DNA from 2 places in the Pseudoalteromonas sp. G5_S1_14_S5 genome. Region 2 is predicted to be linked to the other one. Evidence: riboswitches for the same ligand, from Rfam matches in the RefSeq annotation. Region 2 holds a riboswitch; the other holds the start of a gene.
The links. Region 2 has a riboswitch for lysine ahead of lysC (lysine-sensitive aspartokinase 3). Riboswitches for the same ligand answer to the same signal wherever they lie in the genome.
Positions count from the first base shown of each region.

Region 1 (5,379 bases), on a different contig from region 2:
GTGTAATGAGCCAAGATATTAAAATTGGTAGCTATGGTTACCGCTATTTATGTAATACATCAAGCAGAATGGACTTGAACCATTTACAAGGGGTAGATGGCGCAATTGGTCGCTGCTTTGCATTAATTACTGAAGACGGTGAGCGTACTTTCGCAATTAGCGAAGGACAAATGAACCAACTAAAACCAGACAGTATTCCTGAAAAGATTTTCAAAAGTGCTTCTGCTTTGGTATTAACTGCTTACTTAGTTCGTTGTAAGCCAGGTGACCCGATGCCTGAAGCAACAATGAAAGCGATCGAATACGCGAAGAAATACGATGTGCCTGTTGTTTTAACACTGGGTACTAAATTCGTTATTCAAGACGATCCTGAATTCTGGAAAGATTTCTTAGAGCAACATGTAACGGTTGTTGCAATGAATGAAGACGAAGCCGAAGCCCTAACTGGCGAAATCGATCCACTCGCTGCTTCTGATAAGGCGCTAGATTGGGTAGACCTAGTACTATGTACTGCAGGCCCTGTTGGTCTATTTATGGCGGGTTACACGGAAGATGCAGCGAAACGTGAAACATCACTGCCTTTACTTCCAGGTTCAATTGCTGAATTTAACCGTTATGAATTTAGCCGTCCGGCTCATAAAGATTTATGTGAAAACCCTACTAAAGTTTATTCACATATTGCGCCTTATATGGGCGGTCCTGAGAAAATCAAAAATACCAATGGTGCAGGTGATGCGGCTTTATCTGCTTTATTACATGATATGGCAGCGAATAAGTACCACAAAGAAAACGTGCCAAACTCAAGTAAGCACCAGCATTCATTCTTGACGTATTCTTCTTTCTCACAAGTTTGTAAATATTCGAACCGTGCGAGCTACGAAGTATTGGTTCAGCACTCTCCACGTTTATCTCGCGGTCTTCCTGAAAGAGAAGATAGCCTAGAAGAAGCGTACTGGGAAAGATAAGAAATTTTGTTCATCCGCTGCGCACAAGTTAATCAAATACGCAGCAATGTTTATAAAAAACATTAATTAGTAACAAGATATAAAAAAGGCTCCGAAAGGAGCCTTTTTTGTTTCTTGATATATTGAAGCCGTAAATAATATTTTAGTCGACTTAAATATTAATTCTATTGCTTAGTCGGTAATTGGATTGCTGACTAAGCAAACTAAACGCTTAGATAGCGAAGTCTTCTAGAGATTTACCAGCATCTAGTTGTTCTTGGATAGCTGAAGGTGTACGACCTTGGCCTGTCCAAGTTTTCTCGTCGCCGTTTGCATCTACATATTTGTATTTAGCTGGGCGTGGAGCGCGTTTAGCTTTTGTTGATTTAGACTTTGCTTCGCCAGAAAGCGCAGCAATAAGATCAGCAACATCAATTCCGTCTTTTGCGATTTGCTCAGCAATAGCAGAAAGTTTAGCTTCTTGTGCTGCTTTAGCCGCACGTTCTTCAGCTTCAGACTCCTGACGCTCTTGTACAACAATAGTTAACTTGTCTAGCGCTTCCTCTAGTTGCTCAAGAGTTAATTCACGTGAGAATGCGCGAAGGCTACGGATATTTAATAGAGTTTTTGTTAATTCAGACATGATATTTTCCATCAAGGTAAACTAAATAATCCCCCTAATAATAAACAGAGCTTGGGAATAAAACAAACAGTATTTCTTTTATTACATATTTAAATATAAAAGTGAGATGAATAGTTGAAAATTCCCATGCTCCTTTCTATTGCATTTACAATAGATATTAAGGGTATCTTAATATCTGATATGTGACTGGTGGAGTAATTCCACTATGTTGACTATTCTTTGGTTCATTAGTTCATAAATAAAAAGCTACTTTTCTTGGAGTGATATGTTGCATTGTTGCTCTTGATGGGTACAATTGCTGATACCTGATGCGACTTTTTGGTTAATCATTTGTTAAACTATTGTTTGAGTGGTTAATAATGTTGTCGCACGTAGAGGTGCAATTATAAAAAGTAGTTTTCGTTGGGGTGATGCCAATGAACGAAGGTGAAAGGTGTAATTGCCGAAGTAAATTGTATATCTAAGCAATTTGCTGGGGTTGTGCTCAATAGGTACAACACTGCCATAGTCTTAATTTTAAACTATGGAGCGCTACTGTAGGGTTGGGTGAAGTGTTCACTTCCCTTTCGCTTAGTTCAACATGAACTTGGTTATCTGTATCAAGTTTGTCTGCAGTAGATCTCTAGCCAAATAAAAAACTGGTTTTTGAAGATCATGAATTTAATAGATTTTGCAACATCTCCTTTATCTTTGCTTCCGCCACTTGTGGCTTTGAGCCTTGCTATCGTTACCCGCCGTGTATTGGTTTCTCTGGGTATCGGTATTGTTATGGGTGCTATCTTACTTGCTGATTACTCAGTGGGTAATGCCGCCAGCTACGTATTTACTAAAGCATCTGGTGTTTTCATTGAAGATGGCGGTATCAACACTTGGAACATGAGCATCATTGCTTTCCTAATTATCCTGGGAATGACAACGGCGCTATTAACACTATCTGGTGGTACTCGCGCATTCGCTGAATGGGCTCAGTCTCGCGTTAAAAGCAAACGTGGCTCTAAACTGCTTGCAGCTTTCTTAGGCGTATTTATCTTTGTGGATGATTACTTCAACAGCTTGGCGGTAGGTGCAATCTCTCGTCCTGTAACAGACCGTTTCTACGTATCTCGCGCTAAGCTAGCTTATATTCTTGATTCTACAGCAGCTCCTATGTGTGTGATCATGCCAGCTTCTAGTTGGGGTGCTTACATAATTACTATTATCGGTGGCATCCTAGTAACACACGGTGTGACTGAATATTCAGCTCTAGGCGCTTATGTTCGTCTAATTCCAATGAACTTCTATGCGGTATTTGCACTTCTTATGGTGTTCGCAGTGGCGTGGTTCGGTCTAGATGTTGGTAAGATGCGTGATCACGAGATCGAAGCGTCTCAAGGTCGTGGCTTTGAAGGTGGCAACGACAGCCAACAAGCTCACGATTTAAACGAAGAACTAGATATCGAAGAGAGCGAGAACGGTTCTGTTTCTGACCTAATCATGCCGATCGTTTCATTGATCGTAGCGACGGTAGCAGCGATGCTTTACACAGGCGGTCAAGCATTAGCTGCTGATGGTCAAGCGTTTAACCTACTTGGTGCATTCGAAAATACAGATGTTGGTAAGTCTCTTGTCTACGGTGGCATCATCGGTCTTCTTGTTGCGCTAGCGACTGTATTTAAGCAGAAGCTATCTATGGCAGACATCGCAAGAACGATGTGGATCGGTGCAAGCTCTATGTTTGGCGCTATCCTAATCCTTGTGTTCGCATGGACTATCGGTTCTGTAATCGGTGACATGAAAACAGGTACGTACTTGTCTTCTCTAGTAGCAGGCAGCATTGATTACCACTGGCTACCAGTTATCCTGTTCTTACTTGCAGGCATCATGGCTTTCTCTACCGGTACTTCATGGGGGACGTTCGGTATCATGCTACCTATCGCGGGTGATATGGCTGCAGCATCTGATATCGCACTGATTCTTCCTATGCTAAGTGCGGTTCTAGCGGGCGCGGTATTTGGTGATCACTGTTCTCCAATTTCAGATACAACGATTCTGTCTTCGACAGGTGCTCGTTGTAACCATATCGACCACGTATCAACACAGCTTCCATATGCGCTATCAGTAGCGTTTGTATCGTGCATTGGCTTCATTACCATAGGTATGACAGCTTCTATCGGTATCGCATTCAGCGCGGCAGCTTTAACGTTCGTTGCTGTGTGTTTCGCTCTGGCTTATTTCTCTCGCTGCAAAATGGCGACATGCAAAAGCTAAAAACGAAAGTTAATCAGTAAACTATCAGGGAGGCGTTGGCCTCCCTTTTTTGTGCCTGTTAATTTAATTTTAGTTTTCGTGAAAAAAGTTCTAATTAATGGTTGAAAAAGGATCTTACCTTGGTTAGTGTGGAGACAAGACAGCAAACAACCTAAGAGCTGATAAGTATGCGTAAATTAGTAATGAACATTCATCACCATCATCACCCTATCTAGACTTTCGGGGAGATTTACGTATACCCGGGAGCAAGGTTACTCCCGGAGGTTAATTCAAAAGAATTTAGATTTAAACCCTCGGGATGACAGAGTCTTCCGAGGGTTTTTTGGTTTTATCGTTTTTAAATAATCAATAAATTCAGATATTTGCACAGGGATACAGCAATGCAGACACAACGCCTAAGAATCGCAATTCAAAAGAAAGGTCGCCTAAGTAAAGAGTGCCAAGACCTATTAAAAAAATGTGGTGTTAAATTTAACATCATGGGTGAGCGCCTAGTCGTTCATTCACTAAATATGCCAATTGACCTATTATTAGTTCGTGATGACGACATCCCAGGTCTCATCATGGATGGTGTGGTTGACCTTGGTTTTATCGGTGAAAATGAGCTTGAGGAAGTTCGTCTAGATCGCCTTGCTCTTAAAGAGCCTGCAGAGTTCCAAACACTACGTCGTCTAGATTTCGGTGGTTGCCGTTTATCTATCGCTATCAATAAAGACGAACAGTACAACGGCCCACAAGACCTAGCGGGCAAGCGAATTGCAACAACCTACCCACAACTACTTAAAGCCTACATGGACGAGCAGAGTGTTGATTTCAGCACTTGTATGCTTACAGGCTCGGTTGAAGTAGCTCCTCGCGCTGGTCTAGCTGACGCAATCGCGGACTTGGTTTCTACCGGTGCAACGCTAGAAGCAAACGGCCTAAAAGAAGCGGAAGTGATTTTCCAATCTAAAGCGACATTGATTCAACGCACAGGTGAATTCGACGCAGACAAAACAGCATTGATTGAAAAACTATTGACTCGTATGCAAGGTGTTCAACAAGCGAAAGAATCGAAATACATCATGCTACACGCGCCAACATCTCAGCTTGTGCAAATCAAATCACTACTGCCTGGCGCTGAAGATCCAACAGTATTGCCACTTTCAACAGATAAAGACAAAGTTGCTGTTCACTTAGTAAGTACAGAGAACTTGTTCTGGGAAACGATGGAACAGCTGAAAGAGTTAGGCGCAAGCTCGATTCTAGTACTACCAATCGAAAAAATGATGGGGTAATGACGATGAGAACCGTTGTTTGGCAATCTTTAAGTGAATCACAGCAAGACTCGGTATTAGAACGTCCCGCTATTACTGAAGGTGCAAACATCACAGCGACAGTTTCTGATGTTATTGCAAAAGTACGAAATGAGGGCGATGCTGCACTTAAAGAACTGACTGAGAAGTTTGACCGCGTTACTCCAGAATCAATTCGAGTAAGTTCAGATGAGGTTGAAGAAGCGAGCGCTCGTCTAACTCCAGAAATGAAGCATGCGCTAGAACAAGC
Region 1 is NZ_JBQKUM010000093.1:6,096-11,474, reverse strand. It holds gene ACTRWI_RS19945 (inosine/guanosine kinase) at 1-965, shown strand, start outside; gene ACTRWI_RS19940 (H-NS family histone-like protein) at 1,177-1,587, opposite strand; lysine riboswitch at 1,952-2,129, shown strand; gene ACTRWI_RS19935 (Na+/H+ antiporter NhaC family protein) at 2,242-3,834, shown strand; His leader region at 4,025-4,161, shown strand; gene hisG (ATP phosphoribosyltransferase) at 4,215-5,111, shown strand; gene hisD (histidinol dehydrogenase) at 5,117-5,379, shown strand, end outside.
Region 1: it holds a riboswitch for lysine, as region 2 does, so the genes downstream of both, ACTRWI_RS19935 (Na+/H+ antiporter NhaC family protein) here and lysC (lysine-sensitive aspartokinase 3) in region 2, are expected to answer to the same signal.

Region 2 (5,379 bases):
TTTACTGGTTACGGCTACGGAAAATTTGAATCAGAGTACACCCTGTATACCGCTCGTCAGCATCAACTCAATTCAAACTATCATCCGGGGCTTCCAGCAATGGATCATCCTCACAATGAGTTTCTATTCTGGGGAGTTGAGGGCGGTATTGTACCTATCATAGGAATATTGATTGCCGCAGTACTAGTATTGTCGCGTATCTCGAGCTCAGCGAAAGGAACACGCTTAGCTTTATTGGCGCTATTCATACCGATACTTTTACACTCTCAGCTAGAGTACCCGTTCTATCACTCAACGATACACTGGATAACCTTTATCATATTGATTTATTGGGTCGACCAGCGCTCTTCACGTCACTATCAACAGCCGTTTAGCATCATCAGTAAGACATTATTTAGAGTGATCAGCTTAGTGTTACCCATTCTGGTGAGTGTTTACATGTTGAGTGCACTGCATACCAACTATGTACTGACCAAATTTGAGCTATCTAAACCTAAAAACCCAGATATTCTCAAACAAGTCACCAACCCTGTGGTTTGGAAAGATCGCTACGATTGGGATATATACAGCACCTACCTCAACATTGGCCTCTATAAGGGCGACCATAGCCTTATTCAGCCTTACGTTGATTGGTCACTAGAGATCATAAAGAGTAAACCAAGACCAGCGTTCTACAGTAACCTGATCCTTGCTTACCAAGGTTTAGGAAAAGAGAGTAAAGCGGAACAAATTCGGAGTGAAGCAAAGTTTTTATTTCCAAACAGAGACTTTTCACAGGTTCAGTACAAGAAAGTATCTCAAGCAGAAAACAACGTCTCATCGGCAGAGTAATTAGGCACTAGCGAGGTATGACTTTCGCATCTCACCTTTAGAGTAAATACAAAAAAGCGCACGATCCTCGTGCGCTTTTCTTTAAAACTAATCTGATTTGACTATTCAAGTGCGTCTTGCAGCGCCTTAAGACACAGTGCGACATTCTCTTTACGAGCACCGTAGCCCATCAAGCCAATACGCCATGCCTTCCCAGCCAAAGAACCAAGGCCAGCACCAATCTCAAGGTTATACTCTTCTAAAAGCTGCGATCTGACTTTCGCTTCATCGATTCCTTCGGGGAAGTAAAGAGCATTAAGTTGTGGTAAACGGCTCTCCTCCTCAACAACAAATTTCAGTCCTAATGCTTCCACGCCCTCTTTCAACTCTTGATGCATAGCGTGATGGCGAGACCAAGCATTATCTAAGCCTTCATTTTTCAATAGCACGAGAGACTCATGCAGCGCGTAAAGACTATTGACTGGTGCAGTATGGTGATAACTACGCTTACCTTCTCCGCTCCAGTAACCTAATACTAGGCTCTGATCCAAGAACCAACTTTGTACCGGTGACTGACGCGCTTTCATTTTATCAACGGCACGCTGAGAGAAAGTCACTGGTGATAAACCAGGAACACAAGACAAGCACTTCTGACTGCCAGAATAAACCGCATCGAGCTGCCATTCGTCCACTAACAGTGGTACACCACCCAGTGAGGTCACAGCATCAACAATCGTCAATGCATCGAACTGTCGGGCAACCGCAGAGATAGCTTGAGCATCCGATAGCGCACCAGTAGAGGTCTCAGCATGCACAAACGCAACCGCGACAGCATCTGGGTTTTCTGATAATGCTTGCTGTACCTTTTCGACAGATACAGGCTTACCCCATTCGTCATCAACAAGAATTGCTTCGCCACCGCAGCGCACCACGTTTTCTCGCATACGTTCACCAAACACGCCATTGCGACAGACGATGACCTTTTCACCGGGCTCAATCAAGTTAACAAAACAAGTTTCCATACCAGCACTGCCTGGTGCTGATACAGCAATCGTAAACTCATTCTCTGTCTGAAAGGCATACTTAAGAAGCTGTTTAACCTCATCCATCATTGCAATAAAAAGTGGATCGAGGTGACCAATAGTTGGTCGACTCAATGCTTGAAGCACTTGAGGTGAGATATCAGAAGGCCCTGGCCCCATTAACGTTCGATGTGGTGGATAAAAGCTATCGATAGTAGAAGTATTTTTTAAGTTAGACATGTAAATCCCTTACGTTAATGGTGTTGATATGCCACCCTAAAGCAAATCGAACATGTCGGCAATTAGCCTTAGGTCTTGAGGTCAAACCACTGTCACATAATTGTTAAAATTATTTTTAAAGTATTTTTAAATTATCTCAAGTTACCAATTGACATTGTGAGCGCAAACACGTTCAATGAAATGGCTATCTAGCAGAAGAGGAGCACTGCCCAGGCAGGTGTTTTGTGGAACCGCATTTCCAATACAAAGCATTTATGGGGAGCAGTGCCGAGATAATAAAAGGATGCAGGACCTTTATTATCGGTTGAGCGGGCTGAATCCCGGCAACTGTCACCATTTCTATATGGTGAAGAGCTTCTGAGGTTACTATTCACATAATTCCTCTCTTTTTGCTCTAAAACTCTCTTCGAAAAACATTGGACGTTGGATTACCCAACCGTAATTTTAGTTTAGGAAGTCGTGGGAGATATATCGTGAGTGCATCTAATGTAGCTGGTTCTTTTAATGTCGCTAAGTTTGGTGGTACAAGTGTTGCCAACTTTGAAGCAATGAGCCGTTGTGCTGCCATTATTGAAAACAACTCAAATACCAAGTTAGTCGTAAGTTCTGCGTGTTCAGGTGTAACCAATTTACTTGTCGAATTGGCAAACGGTGTTCAAGACAAAACTCGCCGTCAGGCAGTGATGACCCAGTTGACGGACACCCACAATGCCATTCTTGATCAACTTACTGACCCAATCAGCATCGAAAAAGAGGTTCACTCCATTCTTGATGACATTGCGAATGCTGCTGAGGCCGCATCACTTCAGACAAGCACTAAACTAACCGATCACTTAGTTGCGTGCGGTGAGCTAATGTCAACATACCTTCTTACTCAGATCCTTCGCGAACGTGGTGCCCCAGCAGTTCGTTTCGATATCAGAGAAGTCATGCGTACCAATGATGACTTCGGAAAAGCGGAACCTCAGCTTGAAGATATTTCAGTATTAGCAAAAGAGAAACTGATTCCACTGTGTCAACAACAAGTTGTAGTCACACAGGGTTTTATTGGTGCGGACAATGATGGCAATACAACAACCTTAGGCCGTGGTGGTAGTGATTACTCAGCAGCGCTTATTGCAGAGTCCGTACAAGCGATTGGCTTAGAAATTTGGACAGACGTTCCAGGTATCTACACCACAGACCCTCGCATAGCACCTCAAGCATCTCCAATCCCAGAAATCAGCTTCAGTGAAGCCTCTGAGATGGCAAACTTTGGTGCGAAGATCCTTCACCCATCCACGCTCGTACCTGCATTACGTCACCAAATTCCGGTATTTGTCGGCTCTTCAAAAGCACCAGAATTAGGTGGAACTTGGATTCGTCAGCAGGTGGAAAGCTCTCCACTATTCAGAGCCCTTACTCTTCGCTGCAACCAGACCATGGTTACATTGCGCAGTGCAAATATGTTTCATGCTTACGGCTTTCTTGCAAAAGTATTCGAGATCCTTGCTAAACATAAGATCTCCGTCGATCTGATCACTACCTCGGAGATCAGTGTGTCACTCACCCTAGATCAAACGGATACATCAGGTGGTGCACCTGAGTTACCAGAAGCAGCACGCCTTGAACTAGAAGAGCTTTGCTCAGTCGATGTTGAACACGATCTTTGTTTAGTGGCATTGATTGGTAATAACATGAGCGACAGCAAAGGCTATGCTAAGCAAGTATTCAGTACTCTGGAAGATTTCAACCTGCGTATGATTTGTTACGGCGCAAGCCCTCATAACTTATGTTTCCTACTCAATAAATCCGTATCTAAACAGGCGATTCAAAAGCTGCATCAAGAGCTATTCGAATAAGGCGATTGTGAATTAATAAGAGTTAAGCACTCAAAATATAGGTACAAAAAGGGTTGCGATTAAGCAACCCTTTCTCTTTCTAGTTTTACGAATAACTCGCTAATTTAATCACTAGTTAATATTTGGCCCTAGCCACTTTTCAGCTTCCAACATATCCCACCCCTTACGGTCAGCATAGCTGTCTACTTGGTCCTGTTGAATCTGAGCAATCGCAAAGTATCGAGAATCCGGGTGAGAGAAGTACATCCCAGACACTGAAGCACCTGGCCACATCGCGTAGCTAGACGTCAGTGACATATCGATGGTTTTCTCAACATCCATTAACTCCCACAAACTGCCCTTCTCTGTGTGCTCTGGGCAAGCTGGATATCCAGGAGCAGGACGAATACCTTGGTATTTCTCTCTAATCAAATCATCGTTAGATAAATTTTCATCTGGGGCGTAACCCCAAATGTCCTTTCTTACCTCTTGGTGCAGGTACTCAGCAAACGCTTCTGCTAGTCGGTCAGCCACAGCCTGAATCATGATGGCATTGTAGTCGTCACCATTAGCCTTATATTCATCCGCTAACTCTCGCTCACCAATACCACCTGTCACGGCAAAACCACCAATCCAGTCCGCTTTACCACTTTCTTTTGGAGCAATGTAGTCTGACAAACAGTAGTTAAAACCATTAGGCTTCTCAGTCTGTTGGCGAAGGTTATGCAGAACTTTTAGAACTTCGGTACGAGACTCGTCGGTATACACCTCAATGTCATCACCAACACTGTTGGCAGGGAACATCGCACACATGCCCCGGGCTTCGAGTAGCTTCTCTTTCTCTACACGATCAAGTAACTCGTTCGCATCTTTGAATAAACGTTTTGCCTCTTCGCCCACTTCTTCATGGTCAAGAATAGCTGGGTACTTACCGACTAATGACCATGTCATGAAAAATGGTGTCCAGTCGATGTAGTGACGCAGTGTTGCCACATCAAAATCATTGAATACATGCACACCCGGTCTGGCTGGTACTGGCGGAGTATATGCATCCCAATCAATCGCCACTTTATTTGCGCGAGCTTGCTCTAGAGTCACAGGCTTAGTACGAGGCTTCTTACGGTTATGCTGATCACGAACGCGCTCATAGTCTAAGTCCAACTTCTCAACGAAGGCAGGTTTTAGCTCTTCAGAAAGTAGTGAGGTACAGACGCCAACTGCACGAGAAGCGTTATTAACGTAGACCACAGGTTCTGAGTAATTCTGCTCAATTTTAACAGCAGTATGCGCCTTAGATGTCGTAGCGCCACCAATCAATAATGGTAGCTTAAAGCCTTGTCGTTCCATTTCTTTGGCAACATGCACCATTTCATCAAGAGATGGAGTAATCAGACCCGAAAGGCCAATAATATCGACATTTTCTTCTTTCGCGACTTTGAGAATCTTTTCACATGAAACCATTACACCTAAGTCGATGATGTCATAGT
Region 2 is NZ_JBQKUM010000019.1:58,133-63,511, forward strand. It holds gene ACTRWI_RS08050 (PglL family O-oligosaccharyltransferase) at 1-831, shown strand, start outside; gene ACTRWI_RS08055 (pyridoxal-phosphate-dependent aminotransferase family protein) at 933-2,072, opposite strand; lysine riboswitch at 2,260-2,437, shown strand; gene lysC (lysine-sensitive aspartokinase 3) at 2,546-3,913, shown strand; gene metH (methionine synthase) at 4,025-5,379, opposite strand, start outside.